Regions from separate parts of the Selenomonas sp. oral taxon 137 str. F0430 genome, predicted to be linked through region 1. Evidence: riboswitches for the same ligand, from Rfam matches in the RefSeq annotation. Region 1 holds a riboswitch; each other region holds the start of a gene.
The links. A riboswitch is a leader RNA that binds a small molecule or an ion and turns the genes downstream of it on or off. The one in region 1 is predicted to bind cobalamin.

Region 2: linked by a shared signal. The riboswitch ahead of HMPREF9162_RS01170 (hypothetical protein) and the one ahead of HMPREF9162_RS02800 (methylmalonyl-CoA mutase family protein) in region 1 are both predicted to bind cobalamin.
Region 3: linked by a shared signal. The riboswitch ahead of cobN (cobaltochelatase subunit CobN) and the one ahead of HMPREF9162_RS02800 (methylmalonyl-CoA mutase family protein) in region 1 are both predicted to bind cobalamin.

Annotation. Positions count from the first base shown of each region.
Region 1 covers NZ_AENV01000005.1:320,245-328,196, reverse strand. Annotated here, with positions in the region: gene HMPREF9162_RS02800 (methylmalonyl-CoA mutase family protein) at 1-2,154, opposite strand, end outside; cobalamin riboswitch at 2,570-2,797, opposite strand; gene HMPREF9162_RS02795 (G5 and 3D domain-containing protein) at 2,885-3,694, opposite strand; gene HMPREF9162_RS02790 (TatD family hydrolase) at 3,887-4,672, opposite strand; gene metG (methionine--tRNA ligase) at 4,669-6,213, opposite strand; gene HMPREF9162_RS02780 (hypothetical protein) at 6,296-7,087, opposite strand; gene HMPREF9162_RS02775 (hypothetical protein) at 7,102-7,788, opposite strand; gene rsmI (16S rRNA (cytidine(1402)-2'-O)-methyltransferase) at 7,788-7,952, opposite strand, start outside.
Region 2 covers NZ_AENV01000003.1:10,742-18,693, reverse strand. Annotated here, with positions in the region: gene HMPREF9162_RS01185 (iron ABC transporter permease) at 1-97, opposite strand, end outside; gene HMPREF9162_RS01180 (ABC transporter substrate-binding protein) at 103-1,119, opposite strand; gene HMPREF9162_RS01175 (TonB-dependent receptor domain-containing protein) at 1,236-3,680, opposite strand; gene HMPREF9162_RS01170 (hypothetical protein) at 3,719-4,060, opposite strand; cobalamin riboswitch at 4,236-4,419, opposite strand; gene HMPREF9162_RS01165 (YhcH/YjgK/YiaL family protein) at 4,681-5,151, shown strand; gene HMPREF9162_RS01160 (valine--tRNA ligase) at 5,275-7,938, shown strand; gene HMPREF9162_RS01155 (folylpolyglutamate synthase/dihydrofolate synthase family protein) at 7,948-7,952, shown strand, end outside.
Region 3 covers NZ_AENV01000005.1:494,247-502,198, reverse strand. Annotated here, with positions in the region: gene HMPREF9162_RS03600 (ABC transporter substrate-binding protein) at 22-1,023, opposite strand; gene cobN (cobaltochelatase subunit CobN) at 1,010-4,693, opposite strand; cobalamin riboswitch at 4,833-5,061, opposite strand; gene HMPREF9162_RS03590 (lysophospholipid acyltransferase family protein) at 5,149-6,024, opposite strand; gene lpxD (UDP-3-O-(3-hydroxymyristoyl)glucosamine N-acyltransferase) at 6,026-7,045, opposite strand; gene HMPREF9162_RS03580 (OmpH family outer membrane protein) at 7,060-7,491, opposite strand; gene HMPREF9162_RS03575 (hypothetical protein) at 7,506-7,952, opposite strand, start outside.

The DNA of each region.
Region 1 (7,952 bases):
CTCAAGCGTCTCATAGCAGTTTGCCTTCACGGAGATGTACTCGTCGATGCCCGCGTTGTTGTAGGTCTCGAGGAGATCCTTCGGCGCAGCGCCCGCAAGGAACACGCGCGCGTTCGGGAGTACTTCGTGGAGCTTCGGTGCGAGTGCAGGAACGATCTCGGGATAGGTCGCATCCGTCGAGCAGATGACGACCGCGTCCGCGCCGCTCTTGCCTGCAGCTTCCGCCGCCTCTTCGACCGTCTTAAAGCCGTCGTTGCCGAGCACTTCGAATGCGCCGACCTGCAGGAAGCCCGTGGTGAAGTCTGCACGCGCCTTGTGCTGCGGGATGGGTCCCATGTTCGCGAGGAAGATCTTGACGTTGTCGTTCTTCTCCGCCTTGTAGTCCTCAGTGCGGCGGCGCAGCGCCTCGAAGCGCTCGCTCCAGCGGTGCGGCGCGATAGCGTCGACCTCTTCGGACGCCGGTTTGCCCTCGATGACCGCAGCCATGAGTTCCGCGATGGTCGCGCCGGCAAATGCCGCCTCGACGCCGTTCTCGACGGTAGGCGCGCTCCTGAGCGCTGTCAGCGCGTCTTTGCAGTGCTTCACATCAATGTCGGCGAGATATGCGTCGATATCGGCGGCACGCTGCTGTTTCAGCGCCACCGTATCCTCTTCGCGGCGGTCGAGCAGGGTCTCCGTCATGTTCGGATACATGTTGTTGCCGACGATGCGATCCTTGCGCACATCCGCCTTCTTGAAGCGGTCGGCAAGGATCTTCGCGATCTCTTCCTGCACATAGCCGCTCTTTAAGGCCTCGACGATCCCGCCTTTGCCCTCGATGGTCTGGAACTCCGCCCAGATGCGTTCTTTCATCTGGCGCGTCAGCGATTCGACCGCCCACGATCCGCCTGCGGGATCGATCGGCTGAAGCATCCCGAACTCCTCCTGGAGCATGATCTGGATGTTGCGCGCAATGCGCCGGGAGAATTCGTCACCCTTACGGATCGGTTCGTCAAACGGTGCGCTCTCGAAGGAATCGATGCCGCCGACAACGCCCGAGAAGATCTCCGTCGTATTGCGGAGCATGTTGACGTACGGGTCGTAAACGGTCTTGAAGAAGAGCGCGGGACGCGCGTGAATGCGCATCTTCTGCGATTCCGCGTTTCCGCCGAACGCCTTGACGATCTGCGCCCAAATCGGACGCACCGCGCGCAGTTTCGCAATCTGGAGGAAGAAGTTCGCGCCCATGGAGAACCCGAACATGATCTGCGACGCCGCGTCGTCAACCGTGAGCCCGCGCTCACAGAGCGCACGCAGATACGCCGTCGCCGTTGCGAGCGAGGAGGCAATCTCCTGCACGTCGTTCGCGCCGCCGTTGCTGTAAACATCGCTGCGTACAAATACGGTTTTGACATGCGGCGCGTTCTTCACCGCCCATTTTGCCGCCGCCGCCATTGCATCATACTGTGCGCTGAGCGACGCGCCGATCTTGCCGCGTGCGGCGAGCTCGCCGATGGGGTCGGCGCCGATGACGCCGCGCACGCCCGACATATCCTCCCCTGCCGCACGGCGTGCCGCCGCGACGAGCGAGAGGATCGGGAGCACCGCTGCGCCTGCATAGACATAGAGCGGGAACTTCCCGAGATCGAGCCCCTCGAGCAGCGTGTGCATATCGTCGACTGTCGTCACGCTCGTGCCGAGGTCACCGACATGTTCCGCCTCGCGCGCGTCGACGCCTTTGCGTGACGCACTGTCGAGGACGATGTGGTAGATGGTCGAGCCCTTGTCATTCTCATGGCGGAGCAGCTCGTTGTTCTCCTTGGGCAGGGTCTCGTCGCACGCCTGGGCAATGCCCCAGGGCTTTCCGATGTAGCCCGCCGCATCCACACCGCGCAGGAAGTCGCCCATCCCCGGCATAACGCTCTTGGGCAGGATTTCCTCCGTGTGCTTCTTCGTGTACATAGGCTCGAATGTGATGCCCTCGTAGGTTTTCGTGAACATCACTTTTTCGAACGGAGCTCCCTTGAGCAGAGCTTCGCACGCAGCTTTCCACTCCTCGTCTGTCGGCGGAGTGAATTCATCGAGCGGAACGTCGGGGAAATCCTCGACCTCAGCCGATTTCTTCAGAAGCTGCTGAAGTTCTTCGTCGCTTGAGCGCTCTTTTTCTTCCGGCATAGTACGTCCTCCTTTGTATGATAAGGGAAGCTGATGAACTCAAACTTCTCTTAAAAAACTGCGGTGAGGCAGTTTTTTTATAAAAAAAACACCCCGAGCTTCCACCCTCGGAGTGACCTCCATAACGGAGATAAATGAGAACTGAAAAGATGAGCAATGTTTCCCCAAGGGGTGTATACCGCCCCTTCATCCCGGGGAAATCGCTATGCACGGAAGCTCATCTTCCCATGCACACCGATCTCCTCGGGACATGCTCACGCACCGTATGGCAAGCGAAAAGCCCGCCCCACACGTTGTGCAGGACGGGCTTCCGATATCGTCACTCAGTTCTCATCTAATCCGATCTCTTGGCTGCGCCGGATTTTCGTTTTGAAGCGAACGATTCGTAATCCCCATCCCCATCACTCGTAGGTCAAACGGTGATTGTCAATCAGGCAGTTCTCCTGGCTTCAGTTCATCGCTCGCCTGCGCCTTCCCAAGGATGCTCTCCCCAGTGACTGTAGATATCTTCTATCTACCTTGCAGGTTCACTCGCTGTTACAGTGGCGTGACCGCTCCGGCTTGTACCGGATTCCCTATTAAGTTCGGTTGATGTCCGCATCTCTGCGAAGCATCTCCCTACACCTGATCCAATCCATATGAAGTTTTTATCGTACGATAGTATAGTATCACTGATGAACGGTCTTGTCAATAAAAAATCGCGCGATTTTTGTGTCGCGCGAAAATTTTATTATTCGAGTACGTAGACCTCGACATTACGCCGTCCAAATTGGATTGCTTCGTCGTAGCTCTCCATGCAGAGATCAATTTTTTGTCCGACGATGGCGCCGCCCGTATCCGCGGCGATCGCCTCGCCGTAGCCCGGGATGTAGAGGCGCGATCCGAGCGGGATCACGTTCGGATCGACCGCGACGACACCGCGCCGCGCCGGGATGCCGCTGGCCGTGATGCCGCTGCCGCCGCCGTCGCTCGGCAGGTATGCCGAGGCATGCATGGTATATGCCGCACGGTAGCGCGGGATGCCGCGGCTGACACGCTCTGCCTCGCGTTCACGTGCGCGGCGGGCTTCGGCTGCCTCCGGCTTTTCCGTCAGCATAATCGCGAGATGTTCCGTGACAGGGGCATCCACACCCGGTGCCGCGTCGATCTCGTTCATATTATAGCCGTACTCCGCCATGACGTCGCCGACCGTGCGGCTGCTCGTCATGACCTCCTGCGTATCACCCCAAAACGAAATTGTCACAGGCACCGCACGGCGCACTTCGATTTCGGTGCGGCGCCAGTCCTCGCTTCGAAACACCTCGTAGGTGTCCTTCTCACCGAGTTTTACGCCGAGTTTGGCAAAAATATCCTTGGGTTTCGTCTGTACCGTCATATCGGTGAGGGTCTGCCCGTCAACATGCACGCTGACGCGGTGCATATTCTTCGGAAAGCCGTTCATCGTGAATCCGCTCGAGAGCAGCATCATGCCGCCGAGCATGGCACAGAGCATCGTGTTTTTCTTAGTTTGAATGAAATTCCCTACTGATTTCAAACGCATAGAATGCCCCCTTTGTTTGAAAGCATTTTCCCACTTTAAGCTGAATTTTTCATGAAGAATGGGATGCGGACACGAATTGATAGCGATTTTCTGTTCTTACTCTCCACAATCTAGGATTTTCTTCCCAATACAAAAGCCCCGCACCACCGTTTTTGCAGCGACGCAGGGCTTATAAATCAGACAAAACAATATTTAGTTGTTCAGTTTCGGATAAAGCCGCAGGGCGTTTTCCGTCGTGTAACGCGCGACCTCCTCGATACTCTCGCCGCGCACTTCTGCGATCTTTGCCGCCACATGAACGACGTAGGCGGGCTCGTTGCGCTTGCCGCGCAGTGGAACGGGTGCGAGGTAAGGGCTGTCCGTCTCGATGAGGAGGCGGTCGCGCGGTGCTTCGCGCACGATGTCGGGCAGCTTTGCCGCGTTCTTATAGGTGAGCGGGCCGTCAATGCCGATGTAAAACCCCATCTTCCAGAGTTCCCGCGCCATTTCGAGACTGCCGGAGTAGCAGTGCAGGACGCCCGAGAGGCCCTGCCCCTCCTCCTGCAAAATCCGCAGCGTATCACCGTGCGCCTCACGGTCATGGATGCAGACGGGCAGTCCCGCCTTGCGCGCCAGATGCAGCTGCGCGGCGAAGAGCTCGCGCTGGGTAAGGCGACGGTCGGCATCCTTTTCCCAATAGTAGTCGAGGCCAATCTCGCCGATGGCGACGACCTTCGGATGCCGCGCCCACGCGAGAAGACGGTCGCGCATCTCATCCGTCAGCGGAGCGGCGTTCTCGGGGTGAATGCCGACAGCGGCGTAGAGTGCGGGATGTGTCTCGGCATCCGCCACGACCTGCGCGGACGCTTCCATGGAGTCCCCCATGCTGACGATGCGCGTCACGCCCGCCGCCGCCGCGCGGGCGATTGTCTCCGACAGATCGTCCGCGAACTTCCCATCATAGAGATGCGCATGCGTGTCGATGAATGCGGCGCTCATACGATTTCGATCCGCGGGAAGAGCTGCTCCGCCGTGCCGACCGTGTGACCCTCCGCAACGCGCCCCCAATGCGCGATGTCCGCGAGCTGCACCGCGTCAAAATCATCGGCAAAGCCGAGCTGCGCATGGATGCGCCGCGCGGTCACGGGCATGAACGGTGCAATGAGGATACTCGTGATGTGCAGCGCTTCGACGAGATGATAAAGCACGGAGTCGAGCTGCCCCGCCTTCGCTTCGTCCTTGGCGAGCGTCCACGGCGCGGTCTCGTCGATATATTTGTTCGTACGTGCGATAAACGCCCACACGGTTCGAATCGCCGGGGACAGCTCCATCGCTTCCATCTGCGCGGTATACATTTTGACCGTCTCCGCCGCTATCTCCTCCAGCGACGCGTCGAACGCCGTCTCTCCCGTACCTTTCACAATCACGCCGCCGCGATATTTTTTCGCCATGGAGAGCGTTCGATGGAGCAAATTGCCCAGGTCGTTCGCCAGATCGGAATTGATACGGTTGATGAGCGCGTCGCGCGAGATATTGCCGTCCTGCCCGAGTGTGATTTCACGCAGGAGGAAGTACCGGATCGCATCCGCGCCGAATTCCTCGATGAGTGCGATCGGATCAACGACGTTGCCGACGGATTTCGACATCTTCGCACCGTCGACGATGAGCCATCCGTGCCCGTAGACCTTTTTCGGCAGCGCGAGACCGAGCGCCATGAGCATACATCCCCAGATGATCGTATGGAATCGTACGATCTCCTTGCCGACGAGATGCACGTCGCACGGCCAATATTTATGGAACGTTTCTTTATCGTGCATATAGCCGATCGGCGTCAGATAGTTCGTGAGCGCGTCGAACCACACATAAACGACGTGCTTCGGGTCAAACGGCACGGGGATCCCCCAGTCGAACGACGTGCGCGAGACGCACAGATCCTCCAGCCCCTGCTCGATGAAGCTGATCATCTCGTTGCGCCGCGAGACGGGTTGGATAAAATCGGGGTGCTCCTTGATATACGCAAGCACGCGATCCGCGTACTTGCTCATGCGGAAGAAATACGCCTCCTCGGAGACTTCCTGCACGGGGCGGTGGCAGTCGGGGCAGTTGCCGTTCTCGTCGAGCTGCAGCTCCGTCCAGTAGCTCTCGCATGGCGTGCAGTAGAGTCCCTTGTACTCCCCCTTGTAAATATCTCCCTGATCGTATATCTGTTGGAAAATATTCTGCACGAGCTCATGATGGCGCTCCTCCGACGTGCGGATGAAATCGTCGTAAGAGATGCCGAGCAGCTGCCACAGTTCTTGAAAGCCTGCGACGATACGGTCGACATACGCCTGCGGCGTGACGCCCTCCTTCTCCGCCGCCTGCTGAATCTTCTGCCCGTGCTCATCAGATCCCGTCAGGAAGAACACGTCGTAGCCCGCAAGCCGCTTGAACCGCGCGATCGTATCCGCGACGGTCGTGCAGTACGCGTGACCGATGTGGAGCTTTGCGCTCGGGTAGTAAATGGGGGTGGTGATATAAAACGGCGTCTTTTCACTCATTATAATTCCTCGTTTCGCTCTGTTTTCTTTATAATAGTACCACAGCAGACATTGTCCCGCAAGTGAGCTCCGACCGCCATGTTCATATCTGTTTTGCACCCGCCCCCGTCAGGTTTTCCACCGTCACACTGCTGAGAGTCTCCTCTATGAGTGCGTCCATGTTCTCCGCCGATGCCGGATAATAGGCGGTCACCATCCACATGACGGGCTCCCGCATCACGACAAGGGCAATCTCGCGCACATCGCCGTCCTTCGTCCGGACGGTGCTGTCAAATTCCCGTGCAAAATTGCCAAGATCCGTGCGGTTCTTCGTCTCCATGCTGAACCCGCCGCCGACGCCCTCCCGTTTCTGACGCGCCGCGTCGGCAAGCATCATGGCGAACCCGTACGCTGATTGGACGATAGATTCCTCGTTTCCGCGTATATGCGCCGCGTAGAAATCCTCATCCATATGCATACAGGCGACGCAGAAAACGAGAGGAGCATCTTGATTGAACGATATATAAACGTCGAGTTTTTCCCCATTCCCCCGCGCAGCGAACTCCTTTGAGGAGAGATCGAGCCGGTAAGGCTTCGTGAGCGCAATCTTCGGCACGAATCGCAGCACGTGCCGCTCCGATACGATGCGCAGAGACGTCCCCGCAGGTTCGACGGGAAGTTGCTCGCCGGCGCCGACCGGCGCTGAGGAGGCGCCATGTCCCTCCCCTGCCGCCGCAGGGGACGGCACATCCCTTTCCGTCGCCTGTGCCGCAACGTAAGCGTCAAGATGAGGGACGTTTTCCAGCCACGGCGGGCGCGCCGCGTTCGCCGTGGGAGGCACGCACACAAGATAAAACGCCGCCGCGGCGGATAAAATATGTCGTATGTCGTACATTGTCTTCCCCTTCGTTAGAGTTTGCCGTCCGAGGCGTCTCCAACACGCACCGTCGTAAATATATCGCGCACGCGCGCAAGATCCTCCGCCGATGTGCCGACGGGGCAGGACGCCTCGACAACCCACAGGACAGGATCTTGTGCGATAAAGAAAATATAGTTATGATCGTCGACTTTCTTTTTATGATCCGTCACATCATATTCAAAGAGGAGCGCCCCGTCGCCGACCTGTGCCTGGGCGACCGGGACTGGGCTGAACGCGCGCAGCGTCGCCCCCGATTTTGGATCGTCCGCTATGGAGCGCATACGGAAGACGTAGTACGCTCGGATGAAGTGCATCTCATTGCCGCGTACATGCTGCGCATAGAATTTCTCACCAAATGAGATATGGAACACGCCGAACTCGACGCCTCCGGGGATCTCCGTCGTATAGCCGATCGTTTTCGGCGTATCTTTCCCGTCGGATATCGTGTGTTTCCGAAGCGGCGGAAAAGGAATCGCTGACCGCAGACTAAGAACGCGGTGATCCTCCACCACACGGAAAGACTTCTCGGCATTCTTGTCCGCGGCGAGAGCAGCGCTCGCTTCTTCGATACCGGGCGCGACCGCCTCTGCAGCGGAACCATTGGCGAATGCCGCCGTCGGCGTAAATACGAGTGCGACAAAGAGCGCAACAATTCGTAATGCCCCTGTGTTCATCATCAACCATCCTCCTCTTTCTCTCCAAACGAACCAACCGCACCGATCTGATCCGTCGTATGCGTCCCTATTTTTTTCTCTAAGAGCGTCTTGTAAACGTCACGCCGCGCAATGCCTAGCTCCTGCGCCGTGCGGCGCATCGCTTCCTTTTTATCAAGCCCCGCCGC
Region 2 (7,952 bases), on a different contig from region 1:
TACCGATGCCGAGCGCCCAGAAGATCGCCGCGCAGAGCAGCAGGAGGAGCAGGAGACAGACGCCGAGCACGCCCCATTTTTGAAAAAAGTTCCGCATATATTTTACTCCTTATAAAGTGACGGGTAAAGCCCTGCGGCGATGATTCGGATGCCGTCGTACGTGCGCGTGCCGGCACTGTAAACCGTGTAGAGGGGGAGCGTATCGACGCGCCCCGCACGGATACAGGAGAGGCCGCGCAGCGCGGGAGTGTCGCAGAAGCGCGCTTTGATTTCCGCCGCGCGGTCGTAATCCGACTCCACGACGACGAGGAAAATCGCATCCGGATCCATCTCGATGATCTGTTCGAGGCTGAGATTCAACCCGTCCGCGCCGAGATTTTCCGCGTGCAGCGCGCGCAGGATATCGCCCGCGAGGGAGTTGTCCCCGTACGCGCGGATATCTCTGCCCATCGGCTCGATGACAAGGGCGCGCGGGCGGCGCGCAGCGTCACGCGTCTGCTCCGCGACGAAAGCGATTTCGCTGCGCATGGCGCGGACGAGTTCCTCTGCGCGCGCCGGATGCCCGAGGATTTTACCGAGGCTCAGAATATCCCGGCACTCGTCGTCGATGGTTTTTCTTGCGCGTGCGGCGGACGAGGAGGGGGCGATATAGGTGTGAATCCCGCGCGCATGCCAAAAATCCGTACCGCGCAGCACCTTCGGGGAGAAGGTTGACGCCCATCCGATGATGAGATCCGGTTCCATCATGAGGACGGTTTCGACGTCAAGATTTTCAAGGCTCGTATAGGGAATGCGGTCATAGGCCTCTTGATATGCGGGGCTGAGATATTTTCGATCGGGGACGCCCATGCCCGCGATGAGACGATCGCCCGCACCGAGCGCGAGCGGCGTCTCGATAGAGTTCTGCCACACGGCGACGATGCGGCGGGGCGGGGCGTCGTATGTGTCCGTCGCCGGGTTGCCCTTGGCGTCGATGTTCTCGATCGTCACGGGATAGCCGGCGCGCGGCGACACATCCGCCGGCGCGGGTGTCTGCGCCGCATCTTCATTGACGCGGACGATCGGCGCACAGGCGGCGAGGAGAAGGGCGCACAGCGCCGGCAATAACAATTTATACATGAGATATACCTCAAAAATACGGCGTTACGGGGGCGGCGTATGTGTTTGCGCTGCTCAAAAAGGGGCTATTGCATCATGCAACAGCCCCTAGGGAGCGGTCTATATGCCGCGGCGCATTAGAAATTGTACCGCGCGCCGATCATCCAGCTCCGCCCCGGCATTGCCGCGCCGCCAAGTCCGAGATAGCTGCTGTATGACGTCTCGTATGCCTTGTTCGTCAGGTTGTTGACCACGAGGTATACCGTCATATCCTTTTGCAGCTCATAGTTGAGATTCCAATCGAGAATGAGGAAGCGGCTGCTTGTAAAGGCGTTGGTACTTGCACCTGTGTACCAGTTGGCAAGCAGCCCCGTATAGAGTCTGCCCTTCTCGTAAGAAATATTGAGCGCATAGTGGTTTTGCGGGCGCAGACGGTTGATTTGCGTATTGATGTCCGTGCTGTTTTGATATCCCCAACTCGGATCGAGAATCCAACCGTTCTTTGCCATCCACTTGTCCAGCATATGTGAGTAGGAAGCACTCATTGTCACGTATTTATTCAGTTTATGATCAACGGTGATATTGAAGGATTTTTTATCCTCTTTCGCGTTGACCGCCGTACTCGTGAATTTCGTACCGTTCCAAATGGGGAGCGTTGCAATGGCATTGTTCATGCGTGTCCAGTCATAGTGGACTGCTGCCGACGTATGTTCGGAGAACTCCTTGCGGATGCCGAGCGTCCATGCGTCGCCGCGCTCGTCGTCCAGCGGCGTGTTGAATACGCCGTCGGTCGAGGTATAGTCGCCTTGGCGCAGGGGACGGTAGATGCGTGTCCAGCCGAAATAGAGATCGGTGGAGTAGTCAAATGTGTATTGGAGATTGAGCGCCGGTGTCACGGTGCGTGACGATCCTTTGCCCTGCACCTTGTCGCCTGCCGTATTTGATTCGTAGGAGGAGTAGTAGGAATAGCGCAGCGCAGGAGTAATATCGAATTTATCCGAAACATGAATTTTATCCTGCACATAGCCGAGGATGGAGTTGCGTCCGACATGTGATGAGACAACAGAACCGTCGTCCTCAAGCTTCTTGCTGTAGTTCTTCGCACGGTCATAGGTGATACTGGCGATGATATCGTTCTTGCCGAGGGACTTTGCATACTGCACTTGAATACCGCGGTTGCGTTCTTCCTGCCAACTGGTCGGCTCCTTTGCCGTTCCGCCCGTCGCCTCAAGCCACTCCTTGACCCTGGCTTGATCTCCGCCCGGGAACGGCGCAAGATGCTCGTGAATCCACTGCGTCAGCTGTTCGTTCGTTGCACCGCTTGGGAATGCGGCGCGGTATTCGTCAGCAAGATCTTTTGCGCTCTTTCCGTCTCTGCGCCAACGGAAATAATCCCGGTTGGAATAGCGGTGGTTCTGACTATAAAGACGCAGGAAACTCTCCATGCCGTTCTCTTTATTGAACGTCCACATGAGTTCCCAGTCATTGTCCTTGAACTTACTGAACGAGCGATAGACCTGCCCGTCAAGTGCAAAGAGATTGCGGTAGCCAGGGACGTCTGTGTCACCACGTTTTGGCACCCATTTACCTTGCGAATTAGTCATATCCTGTAATACATTGTTGCTGTTAAGGTCGCCGACAGCCGCCTTGAATATGATTCTGTCCCAATCGGCTTCGTTCCAGTATTTGAGGCTCGGCACGGAGATCGGATAGCCGTCTTTTCCCTGTTTGAAATTATACCAGAGCTTGAGATTTTGCTTATCGCTGAGCTTCTTGTCCAGACGGATATTCAGAGCGTCTTCCTTGTACTCGGATCCGCCGAGCGTGCCTGTGCCGCCCACAACGCCGTCCACGAATTTCGTATCGCCGCTCATCGAACGGGTTGTCGTGAAGAAATAGCGCAGGCTGTGATCGGGAAGTGCCGATCCCGAGAGCGTCAGTGCATAATTATGTTTGTGCCATGCCCCCGTGGAGAGATCAAGCGTCCCTTTCTGCTGCTCGCCGCCCTTGCGCGTGATGATGTTGATGACGCCGCCCGTTGCATCGGGACCGTATACAGAGGCACCCGGCCCCTTGATGACCTCGATCTTGTCGACGCTCTCCATACCGATGAGCTGATCGAGATTCACGCCTGTCGACTTGGTGCCGGTTTTGCTGTTGCCGCCGACGCGCGTACTTGTGAGATTGTCCACACGGCGTCCATCGATGAGAATGATGACGCGTGTGTCGCCGTTGATGGAGACTCCGTTGTTGTAGAACTGATAGCCGTACTCGCCGCCGCGGTAGCCGGGATTCTGGAACGTGATGCCCGGAATGCGCTTGATTGCCTCGGTCAGATCAACGTAATGACGTTTCTCGATCTCCTCGCGTGTGATGACTTTGACGTCACCGCCCGTACGATAATAGGACTGCTCTGTAATCGTGTCGCCGAACTGATCCTTCGTACGCTCTGCCGAGACGACGACGTCATCCAGCGTATACGAATTGAGATTTTCATCATGTGCGGCATAGGCGGCGTTATGCCCCCCCCCAATGGACACGAATGCGAGGGCAATCAGCGCCGACAGCTGCTTTTTCTTCATACCGATAGTTCCTCCTTGACGCTTCTAGGGGCTGCGGATTACCACCGCGCTCCGTTGATGTAAGAGAATTCGTAGTTCTGCTCCGTGACCCATGTTTTCCACTGTCCTTCGAATGAGCCGAAGTTCAGTGTCAGCCGTTTTGTCTCACCCGCAGGGACTTTGCACATGGGCAGGCGCTTCGGCGTGCCGACGAATTGGTAGGTCGTGCCGTCGGCGCGCGTGAATGTGATCTGCATTGTGAAGTCGTTCAGCGCCGTGACAGTGATGTCGTCGCGTCGATTTTCAAAAATGCCGGACACGCACAGCTCGCCGCCCGAGATCCAGACCTTCGTCGTCGTCCACTCGAGCATCATCGGATCGTCCGAGACCTCCGCCGCCATTCCTCTGCCGCCTGTGCACAGGACAAGCAGAAGAGCAAAGAACAACATCCTGTATAAACGCATTTCCTCACCCCCTTTTGGAAAAATCTCACAAAAAAACGGCGTTCTCCGCGCAGGAAAATGCCGTCATACCGCCGCTGTGGGCGCGGCTCTCCTCCCCATCGCTCGTGGGTCAGGCGGTGAGCGTCAAACAGGCAGTTCTCCCGGCTCGGAATCATCGCGCAGCTGCGCCTTCCCAAGGAGACGATCTCCCCAGTGACATCATACAGTATTGCTCTTCCTTACGGTGGCGGGACCGCTTCGGCTTTACACCGAATTCCCTATTAAGTCCAAAGGACACCTGTTCCGTTTAAGTTTATGATATTATAATGCGCGCTTATTGTATTATAGGGGAATGGAATTTGTCAAGATGGATTCGGGTGGAACAGAAAAAAAGAATATGCAAAAATATTGAATGTTTATTAGGAAGTGATTTTGTCTTGCATGAATGCGTTTGATTCGGTAGAATGAGGTTTAAGAACCGCTTGGCGCGGTATTTTGTGGATATTGTTTTGGGCAGGATACGGAAAGCTTCCTGCGGCAGCCGTGAAATATAGGATTCAATGAAGGAGGTTCAACATATGCAAACCGGACAACTAAAGGAAATGGTGAAGGATAAGTCGCTGCCGGCGCCGATTCAAAAGGCGCTGCAGGTGCTGCATCTGCGCGATATTGCAAATATGCAGGCGGGGCGCGTGGAGATTGCGGGCGATGATATGTACGCGGATGTGTTCGACGCGGTGACGCGGCGGTACGGCGATCAGCGCGCGGAGGCGCACGAGCAGTACTACGATGTGCAGTACCTCGCGCGCGGAGCGGAGCGGCTGCACTATGCGCCGCAGGGCACAGAGGGAGAGGTCGCGGCGCGCATCCCCGAGCGCGATCTGATCTTTTACCGCGGGACGCCCGATCCGGAGTATATCGACGCCGTGCCGGGGACGGTGACGATCTTTGCGCCGGGGGAAATCCACCGCCCGACGGTCGCAGCAGGCGAGCCGATGGAGATCCGCAAGGCGGTCGTTAAGGTTCATTCGTCTCTCATGACGTCGTGATCCTTGCAAAAAATATTGTTTTGTGCTACTCTTACGTAGTATTTCATACCAAAATAAACGACGATGTGCGGGCGCCCTCGTCCCCCTCGGGACGGGGCGCTTTTTTCGGGAGGAACGAAATAGATGTCAGAAGAGCAGGGCGCCAATATTCCGAAGAACTACGATCCCGCTTCCTTTGAGCGGAAATGGTATGCGTATTGGGAAGATCACGGATTTTTTCATCAAGAGGCGGACGAGAGCCGCGAACCGTACAGCGTCGTCATCCCGCCGCCGAATGTGACGGGACAGCTCCACATGGGGCATGCACTCGACAATACTCTGCAGGATATCCTCGTGCGGTATCAGCGGATGCGCGGGAAGAACGTCATCTGGGTGCCGGGCTGCGACCATGCGGGCATCGCGACGCAGGCAAAGGTCGAGGAGTCGCTGCGCGCGGAGGGGACGACGCGGTTCGACCTCGGGCGCGAGAAGTTCCTCGAGCGCGTGTGGGCGTGGAAGGAGCAGTACGGCGACCGCATCATGTATCAGCTGCGGATGCTCGGTTCGTCCTGTGACTGGGCGCGCGAGCGGTTCACGATGGACGGGGGATGTTCGCGTGCGGTGCGCGAGGCGTTCGTCAGTCTCTACGAGCAGGGGCTCATCTATCAAGGCACGCGCATCACGAACTGGTGCCCGTCCTGCACGACGGCGATCTCCGACATCGAGGTGAACCACGAGACGGAAGAGGGGCATCTCTGGCATCTGCGCTATGCGATCGAGGGGACGGACGAGTACGTCGAGATCGCAACCACGCGCCCCGAGACGATGTTCGGCGATACGGGCGTCGCGGTACACCCGGACGACGAACGGTACAAACATCTCGTCGGGAAAACGCTGATTCTGCCCGTCGTGGGACGGCGCATCCCGCTCTTTGCCGACGCCTATGTCGATCCCGCATTTGGGACGGGCGCGGTCAAGGTGACGCCGGCGCACGACCCGAACGACTTTGAGATGGGACTGCGGCACAATCTGGCGCAGATCATCGTCATCGATACGGAAGGGAAGATGACCGCGGGCGCGGGGCATTATGAGGGCATGGATCGCTATGCCTGCCGCAAGGCGCTCGTGAAGGAGCTCGAGGAGATCGGCGCACTTGTTTCGACCGAGGGACATGAGCACGCGGTCGGACACTGCTCACGCTGCGGCACGACGATCGAGCCGCTCGTCTCAAAGCAGTGGTTCGTCCGCATGGAGGAACTTGCAGAGCCCGCGATCGCGGCGGTGCGGGACGGGCGTATCCGCTTTGTGCCCGATCGCTTTACGAAGATTTATGAAAACTGGCTCGAGAATATCCGCGACTGGTGCATCTCGCGTCAGCTTTGGTGGGGACACCGCATCCCCGCGTGGCACTGCGACGACTGCGGCGAGACGAGCGTTTCGCGTGAGGATTTGACGGCGTGCGCGCACTGCGGCTCGACGAAGATCCGGCAGGACGAGGACGTCCTCGACACATGGTTCAGCTCGGGGCTTTGGCCGTTTGAGACGATGGGATGGCCGGACGATACGAAGGATCTGCGTCATTTTTACCCGACGGCGGCGCTCGTCACGGGCTACGACATCATCTTCTTCTGGGTGGCGCGCATGGTCATGATGGGGCTGCGCTTCGGCGGCGACGTGCCGTTCCGCGACATATTCATCCACGGGCTCGTGCGCGACAGCGAGGGACGCAAGATGTCAAAGTCCCTTGGCAACGGCATCGATCCCGTCGAGGTCATTGAGAAATACGGCGCGGACACGCTCCGGTTCATGCTCATCACAGGCAATACGCCGGGCAACGATATGCGTTTTTACTGGGAGCGCGTCGAGGCGGCGCGTAATTTTGCCAATAAGATATGGAACGCATCGCGCTACATGCTGATGAATTTCGAGGGGGCGGACACCTCCTTCGTCCCCGCGGCGGAGGACTATACGCTCGCCGACCGCTGGATTCTCTCGCGCTGTGCGGTGACGGCGCGCGACGTGACGGCGAACCTCGAGAAATACGAGCTCGGCGAGGCGGGGCGCACGATCTATGAGTTCCTCTGGAGCGAGTTCTGCGATTGGTACATCGAGCTGACGAAGGCGCGGCTCTACGATAAAGAGAATGTCCGCGCGAAGAATACGGCGCTCTATGTGCTGCGCACCGTGCTCGAGCGGACGCTGCGTCTCCTGCATCCCTTCATGCCGTTCCTCACGGAGGAGATTTGGCAAAAGCTGCCGCATGAGGGCGAGAGCATCATGACGGCACACTGGCCGGCGGGGCATGAGAGCGACCTCGATGCGGCGGCGGAGCGCGATATGACCGCCGTCATGGAGGTCATTAAGACCGTGCGCAACCTGCGCGCCGAGCTCAGCACGCCCCCGGGCAAGAAGAGCGAGCTCATCCTGCGCGTGACGGACGGGGCGCTGCGGGAGGTCTTTGCGGCGCACGAGGACTATTTCTTCGCACTTGCCTCCGCTTCGTCCGTGACGTTCCTCGCGGCGGACGCATCCGATCCGGAGAATGCGGTGACGGGGGCACTCGCGGGCGCGGCGGTCTATCTGCCGCTCGCGGGGTTGATTGACGTCCCGAAGGAGCGCGCGCGCCTTGAAAAGGAGCAGACGAATCTCGAAAAGGAGATCGCGCGCTTGTCGGGCAAGCTCGCCAACGCGGGCTTTACCTCCAAAGCGCCCGCACAGGTCGTTGCGGCGGAGCGCGAGAAACTCGCGGGCTATGAGGAGAAAATCACGCTCCTCAGAACTCGCCTTGCGGATCTCGTAAAGCTCTGAGGTACGCCGATGGA
Region 3 (7,952 bases), 170 kb from region 1:
ATCGAGAGTCGATTTTTTTCATCATTCACCCTCCACGGCGGTCAAATGACGGTTCGTCGGCTGTGCAAATGCGTCGCCGTAGAGCATCGCCGCCGTCTCCTGCGCGCCGAACACGATGTTCTGCGAGCCGTTGTAGACATAGTGCCCCCACGGATGCTTGATATGCCCCTCGCGCACCGCCGTCATCTGCGCGAGCGACGGGTCGCTCATGTACTCGCGCCCGTAGGTTTCCTCGTTCGAGCTCGGAATCCGATAGGACGGGAGGAAGATATAGTCGGGGTTCGCCGCGACGAGCTGTTCCTTCGTCATGACCGTCCCGCTCTTATTCCCCGCCGCCGCCTTTGCGTTGATCGCGCCCGCGTAGTCGCACATGACGTCAAAGCTGCACCCCGCGCCGCCGTAGCCCGCCATGATGGAGATAAAGGCGACGCTCTTGCCGCGCTCCTCCTCGGGTACGGCGTCCACGCGTGCCTTGAGCGCCGCGAGCTCCGTCTGCATCATTTCGACGAGCTTTGCCCCGCGCTCCGGCTCGCCCACGGCATCCGCCGCAAGACGGATGTTGTAGATCACATCGTCGAGATTGCGCACCTGCCGGCACGCGACGACGGGAATACCGAGCGCGCGGAGGGCGTCGACCTGCTCGGCGGGCATGAAGGGAATCGTAAAGATGAGATCGGGCTTCATGGACGCCGCCTTTTCCACCGAGGGCATCCGCGGGATCGCGTTCGGCACGCGCTGCGCGTATGCCGCCACGTTTGAGTGCATCGGATCGGTGTGCAGCTCGTCGACGGAGATCATGCGCTCCGGCTCGACGAGTCCGAGCACGATCTCGTCCATCGACATGGAGTAGGTCATGATGCGCTGCGCCTTTGCAGGCACCTCGACCTTCGTCCCCTGCGCGTCGGTGACGAAATGCTTCTCCGCGGGCTTTGCCGCCTGATCGCTCCCGCATCCTGCACCGATGATGGTCAGTAAAAATAGGACGAGCAGTAAAATGCCGCCTAGTCGTTTATCCGTCCGCACGTTCCTCCAGCTCTCCTTCCATCGACAGATAGAGTTCCCGCAACTGCGCAAGGGTCTCCTCCTGCGCCCGCCAAAGTCCGCGGTGCGCCGCTTCGAGCAATGTCTCCACGATGCGGTGCAGCGCCCACGGGTTCACCTCGTTCATCCATTCCCGCATGTCCTCGTCGAGCGCATATTTTTCGGCATACTTCTCATACATCCAGTCCTCCATGACCGCGCTCGTCGCATCCCATTGGTAGCTGTGCGCGAGATAGGAGGCGAGGTCGGAGGCGCCCTTGTAGCCGTGTTTTTTCATGCCGTTGATAAATTTCGGATTCATCGCCTCGGCGCGGAAGATGCGCTTTGCCTCCGCCTGCACCGTGCGGACGCAGGTGCGCCGCCGGTCGGAGCTGTCGCCGCTGTAGGAGCGCGGCGCTTTCCCCGTGAGGGCGCGCACGGTCGCGATCATACCGCCGTGGTACGCGTTGAAATCGTCCGAGCTGAACATGTGCGTCTCGCGGTTGTCCTCGTTCTTGATTGTGACCGCAAGCCCCGCCATGCGCCGCCGAAAGATCTCCGGTTCGTAATTGCCGCACACGCCGCCGCTGTAGGCGTGTCCGGAAAAACGCGTATAGACGGCGGCGAGGTCGTCAAGCGTTTCCCACTCCTTGGATTCGAGCAGTGCGCCGATGCCCGCGCCGTATGCGCCGGGCGGGTCGCCAAAGATGCGGTAGGACGCCTTTTCCCATGCGGTCGCTTCATTTTCGCCCGCGGCGATCAGCTCCGCGGTGTCCTCCTCCATATGTTTGCGGATATAGTTCTCCTCATGGGATTCGTCGAGCGCGCCCGCCATGCGTGCCGCCTCATCGAGCCAGCGCGCGCCGTCGGGCATGGTATCGCGGAACAGTCCGCTGATCCGCCCTGTGACGTCGATGCGCGGACGCCCGAGCTCCGCAAGCGGGATGACCTCGATGGCGCGCACGCGTCCGCTCGGCTGCTGCCATACGGGGCGTATGCCCATGAGGTAGAGGAACTCAGCGATGCATTGTCCGTGACTGCGCATGTTTGAGCCCGCCCAGAGGACGATGCCGACCGCCTCGGGATAATGCCCCTCCTCACGAATATAGTCCTCAATCACGGCGTCACCGAGCTGCTTTCCCAGCTCCCACGCCGCGGGCGAGGGGAGTGTGCGCGGGTCGATGCCGAAGAAGTTGCGCCCCGTCGGGAGCAAATCTGCCCCGCCGCTCGACGGCGCGCCGCCCGGCGCAGGCTCGATATATGCGCCCGAGAGCGCCGTTACCGTATGCGTGATCTCCTCGTCCGTGCGCCGCAAATTCTGCACGATATCCGTGCAGATGTAGGAGAGAACGCGCGCAAGCTGCGCCCGCATCTCCGCATTGCATTCCTCCTCTCTCAGCGTTTCCATAACCGCATCCACGGCATCCGGTGCGAAATCCTGCGCCATCAATGCGGCGACGAGCCGTGTTCCCAACTGCTCAAGGCGGTCAAGCGCCATGCCGTAGGTCGTGCCGTCGGGGAGCAGTGTCCCGCCCGCATCGAGCAGTGCGTCATAGTCATATCCCTGCCCGTCGGCGAGTACGCGTGTGAGTGTGGGAATGTCGCCGTTGTCCATGCGGACGAGGGATTTCACATAATCGACGCGATCCTCTTCGGGCGGCATCCGTCCGAGTACATGAAGCCCCGTGCGAATCTGGAGATTTTTAAGATCTGTGATGTAGTTGTGCAGGCGCAGCGCATACGATTCGAAATCCTCCTCCTCGGGCACCTCGTCCTCGAGATGCGCCGCGCGCGCCGCTTCGCGCACAAGCTCCGCGGCGGCGTCCGCCGATTCGGGCTGCGTGCGGGCAAAATGCCCGTACTCGTCGAGTGCGCGCTCGAGCTCCGCAATATCGTCGCACGCGCCTGCAAGGCTCATCGGCGGCGAGAGGTGACTGATGAGACACGCCGCGCCGCGCCGTTTTGCCTGAATGCCCTCGCCGACAATCGTCATCCAGTAGGGATAGATGTCGGGCAGGTCGCCGATGGAGATGTCGGGGTAGCACGAGGGCGAGAGTCCCGCGTTCTTGCCCGGGAGCCATTCAAGCGAGCCGTGCGTGCCGACATGGACGACGGCGTCCACACGGCGTACCGTGCGCAGCCAGTGATAGAACGCAAGATAGTGATGCGTCGGCGCGGCGTCGGGCGAGTGGAGGAGTTTCCCCGGATCTTCGCCGAATCCGCGCGGCGGCTGTATGGTGATGAGGATGTTGCCCTTTTCGATGCCGGGCAGGATAAAGGTGTCGTCCGCAACGAGCACGTCGCCCGGCGGTTCGCCCCAGTCGACGCACATGCGCTCCCGAACGCGTGCGGGGAGCGTTTCAAAGTAATCGCGGTAATCCGCCGCCGGGAGACGCCCGCAGGCATTTTGAATCTGCGCGTCGGTCAGACAGCGGCGGTCGTTCGTCGCCTGCGCCGTGATCTCGTCCATGAGCGCCTGCGCCGTCTCGGGGATGTCCTCGACGCGGTATCCCGCCTCCTTCATCGCGCGCAGGAGACGCACGACGCTCTCGGGCGAGTCCAGCCCCGCCGCACTGCCGATGCTCGCGTTCGTGGGCGGATAGTTGTGGAAAATAACGGCGATCTTCTTCTCGGCATTCTCTTTGCGCCGCAATACGGCATAGCGATGCGCCCGCCGCGCGAGGAGCTCCATGCGCTCGGGGAGCGCGACATAGACGGACAGCCCGTCCTCCATGCGCTGTTTCGCCGCGATCGGCACGGCGTGGATAGCGCCGTCGAACTCCGGCAGGCTCACGCTGATGGAGACCTCCATCGCGTTCATCCCGATGAGGGAGTCCTCCCACTCCACGCGCTCGGCGAGTATCGTATACGCCTGCAGCCACGGCACACCGAGCCGTACGAGTTCTTCGATCGGCGTCCCCGCCGCGTGCAGGGAAAATTTCAAGCAGCTCACGACGACGTCGACCGCCGGCTCCCCGTCACGGTAAAAGTAACGGTGCAGCGTCTCCGCAAACGGCGGCGAACCGAGCTCTGCGTTCGCAAGCGTATTCGTAAATACAGGGATGACGTTCAGCCCCGCCGCTTCAAAAGCGCGCACGAGCGCCGTGTGATAGGTGAAATCGCCCATGATCCACTCGGAGCGGTAGAATACGATGCCCGCCGTCGGACGCGCAGGGTCGACGTGCGCCGCACGGTACGCCGCGATGTCGGCGCAGTTCCCCCGGTAGTCGGGATGCCACACGCCGTGCCACGGCTGTTCCTGCGGCGGCGGCACCTCTCCCGTATAGCCCCCGAAGCGTGCCGCGAGATAGAACATCGCACCGCGCACGTTCTCCTCCCCGTCAAAGCGGAAATAGCGGCGCAGCTCCATCAGATCGTCATCCGTCATGCCATGCGAAATACGCTCCGCCCCGCTGTTCTCTACGAGGAACGCATGGCATTTCCGCGCGCGCAGGAGATAGGCGGATGCACGTTGAAGAAAGGGGCGATCCAGCCCCGTCCCCATCCATAGGAAGAGCACGGCATCCGCCGCCGCCGAGATGCGCATGTGGGCGGGCGACCATTCGTCCTCGCCCTGCACATAGTATGCCGCACAGGAGACGCCCTCCGGCAGCGCGAGACGTCCCGCCATATAATAATTTCTCGATACGTTGGTATAAAAGGCGATATGCATAACGCCGATAACTCCTTGTTATGATGCCGCGGACAATAAAAAAATCCACCCCTCGGTGGATTCTACGCGCCGACCTGCGGCACAATGCGGTCAATGCTCTGCCGACGCTGCAAATCCCCTCCCCATCGCTCGTGGGTCAAACGGTGACTGTCGGTAGGGCAGTTCTCCCGGCTCAGGTTCACAGCTCCTCTGCACCTTCCCAAAGCAACAGCTTCAGTGGCTCTATCGAAAGACGCACATTTTCACCTTTCGGCAAAAACATCGCGCTTTTCTGCAAATTTGCTCCCCAATACGGTGGCGTGACCGCGCCGGAAACGCTCCGGCTTCTCTATTAAATCCTTGCGGATACCCAACCCGTGCAGTACGGGCGGTACACCACGCAAGATGCTGCGTGCACCGCTCTCTCTGCACATTCTATATTATTTGCGCTTATTATAACATTGATTTTATTCTTGTCAAGTGCTGCGCTCACGAATAGATTTCCATCGATCGTGCAGCCAAAACCATTCCTCCGGGTATTTCCGCACCCATGCCTCGATACGATCGTTGACGTACTGCGTCGTTTGGCGGATATCCGCTTCCTTATCCTCGGTCTTGGGCGCACGGATCGCAGACTCGACGAGGAGCACATGATGCCCGTTCGGCTCCCGATGCATGAACACGGGGAAAATCGGAACGCTCCGGAACCGTCCGATGGACGCCGCGCCTGTGAACGCGTTCGTCTCCCGGCCGAAAAAATCGATGATGATGCCGTCACGCAGACTCGGATCCTGATCGCTGATGAGTCCGATGATCCAGCCCTCGGCGAGCATCCGGAACATCTCACGCACACTGCTGCTGTAGGTAATGTGCATCCCGACGAGTGTGCGGTACTCATTGATGAAGCGATCCATCCCCGCCGAGGACTGCTTCTTGGCGACGCCGACGAGCGGGTAGCCCGCACAGGCGAACGCCCCTCCCATGAGCTCCCAGTTGCCGCTGTGCGAGGTCGCAAAGATCGCGCCCTTGCCCTCCGCCATGACGGCGTTCAGCTCGTCCACCGCGCCGACGATCGTCACATAGTCCGACATGTGCTCCTTCATCACCGGGAAACGCAGCACTTCCATGAGCATCGTGCCAAAGCGCAGGCTGCTCGCACGCGCGATGCGATCCGCCTGCGCCGCGTCCGTATGCAGGCAGCGCATGACCTGTTCGCGTGCGAGCCGTTTGCGTTTTGCCGGGACGAAGATCCATGCGATTTTTGCGAGCGCTTCGCCGAGCAGCATCGCCGCGGTATGGGGCAGCAGACAGATGAGACGGCTGAGGAGTTTTACCGCATAGTAGGAAAGCATCTCAGGCGTCCCCGGAGAGCTTCTTTTCGAGCGCCTTCAGCTTTTTTGCCATCTCCGGCAGACGACGGATCGCTGCCTGTACGCGCAGCCACTCGGCATGAGACTGCACCGGGAACCCTGCGCCGAACGTCCCCTCCGGCATATCGCCGATGATGCCCGAGCGCGCGGCATAGACCGAGTTTGCGCCGATGTTGATGTGCCCGACCGTGCCGACCTGCCCGCCGAACGTAACGTTGTGCCCGACCTTCGTTGATCCGGAGATGCCCGTCTGCGCAACGATAAGACAGTTCGCCCCGATATTACAGTTGTGCCCGATATGGACGAGGTTGTCGATCTTCGTCCCCTTGCCGATGACGGTTGCGCCGAGTGTCGCGCGGTCGATGCCGACATGGGCACCGATCTCAACGTCGTCCTCGATGACGACGCCGCCGACCTGCGGCACCTTTGTATGTACGCCCCGCTCCGTCGTAAAGCCGAAGCCATCCGCGCCGATGACCGCACAGCTGTGAATCGTGCAGCGCGCCCCGACGCGGCAGTGCTCGCGCACAACGGCGTTCGGGTAGAGCGTCGTCCCGTCGCCGATCTCGCTGTACTGCCCGACGTAGGTATGCGGATAGAGCGTCACGCCTGCGCCGATCACAGCGTTGTCGTCCACATAGGCAAAGGGCAGGACGGTCGCGCCCGCGCCGATGCGGACGCCTGCGCCGATGTACGCCTCGTCGCTCACACCGACCGGGTGTTCGATCGCAGGAGTAAAGATCGCGAGCAGCTTTGCAAACGCAGCCTTGGGATCGTCCACATAGATCACCGCACACGAAAAGCCCTCCGTGCCGCCGGGCAGAAGGAGGGCACCCACGCGCCCTTCGCAGGCGCGTGCCTCATCAATATGCGGGGGCACGGCAAAGGCGAGATCGTCCACGCCCGCCTCATCGAGAGCGGCAAGGCTTTTTATGATGCGTCCGGTGTCGCCGCCCGCCCTGCCGCCAACCAGTACAGCAATCTCACCGACTGTCTTTTCCATGCATGATTCCCCTTTTATTGAAGTTTTTGAATGACTTCATCGGTCAGATCTGTGCCGCCGGAGATGACGGTTGGGTACTTCTTTGAGCTGTCCATCACGACGTCGAGTTTCTTATCCTTTACAATCTCTTGGACGGCAGCGTCCATCTTCTGTTCGAGCTGAACGCTGTAGACTTGGTTCAGCCCCGCCATCTTGCGTTGGGCGTCCATCTGTACCTGCTGTACTTCCTCCGGCGTCATATTGGGGTTCGCCTGGAACCGCTGCTGTGCCTCCGCCTGTGCCTCGGCGAGCTTCGTATTGGCTTCCGCAACGAGAGATTGCAGCTGCGGTGCTTCATTCTGCACACGCTCACGATCGACCGTGCCGACATGCACCTGGCCGCAGCCCGCCGTAAAGATACTCGCCGCAAGAAGGACAGCCGCAGGGGCTGCGCTGAAATATTTCATGGATAAAGTTCCTTTCATTCTTTGATGCTCTGCATTTCCTGCACCATCTCCGCTGTGATATCACGCGCCGTCACGGAGACAAGCGGAGTTCGCCGCACGGGAGCAAATGCATCTGCCCCCGGCAGATGTGCCGCGGCGCGCTCCTCGGGCGCGGCGAGGACGAGGGAGAGCTTATGCATGAGCGCGAGCTTTGCCGCGCGGCTGCGCACATCGCGTAAAATCTGCTCCTCAAGGGCATCCGCACTGCTGCGTACCTGCGCCAAGCGCAGGGCGCGTTGCGCCGCCGCACTGCGCGCTTCCTGTGCCTCCTGCGCGCGCTTCATCATCTGCGCGCCGCGTTCCTCCGCTGCGGCGCGCAGACGATCCGCCTCCGCTTTCTGCGCGGCGACGGTCTCCCCCGCGCGCGCCGTCCATGCTGCCTCCTGCGGCTCGATGCGCGCCGCGACACGTGCCGCAATCTC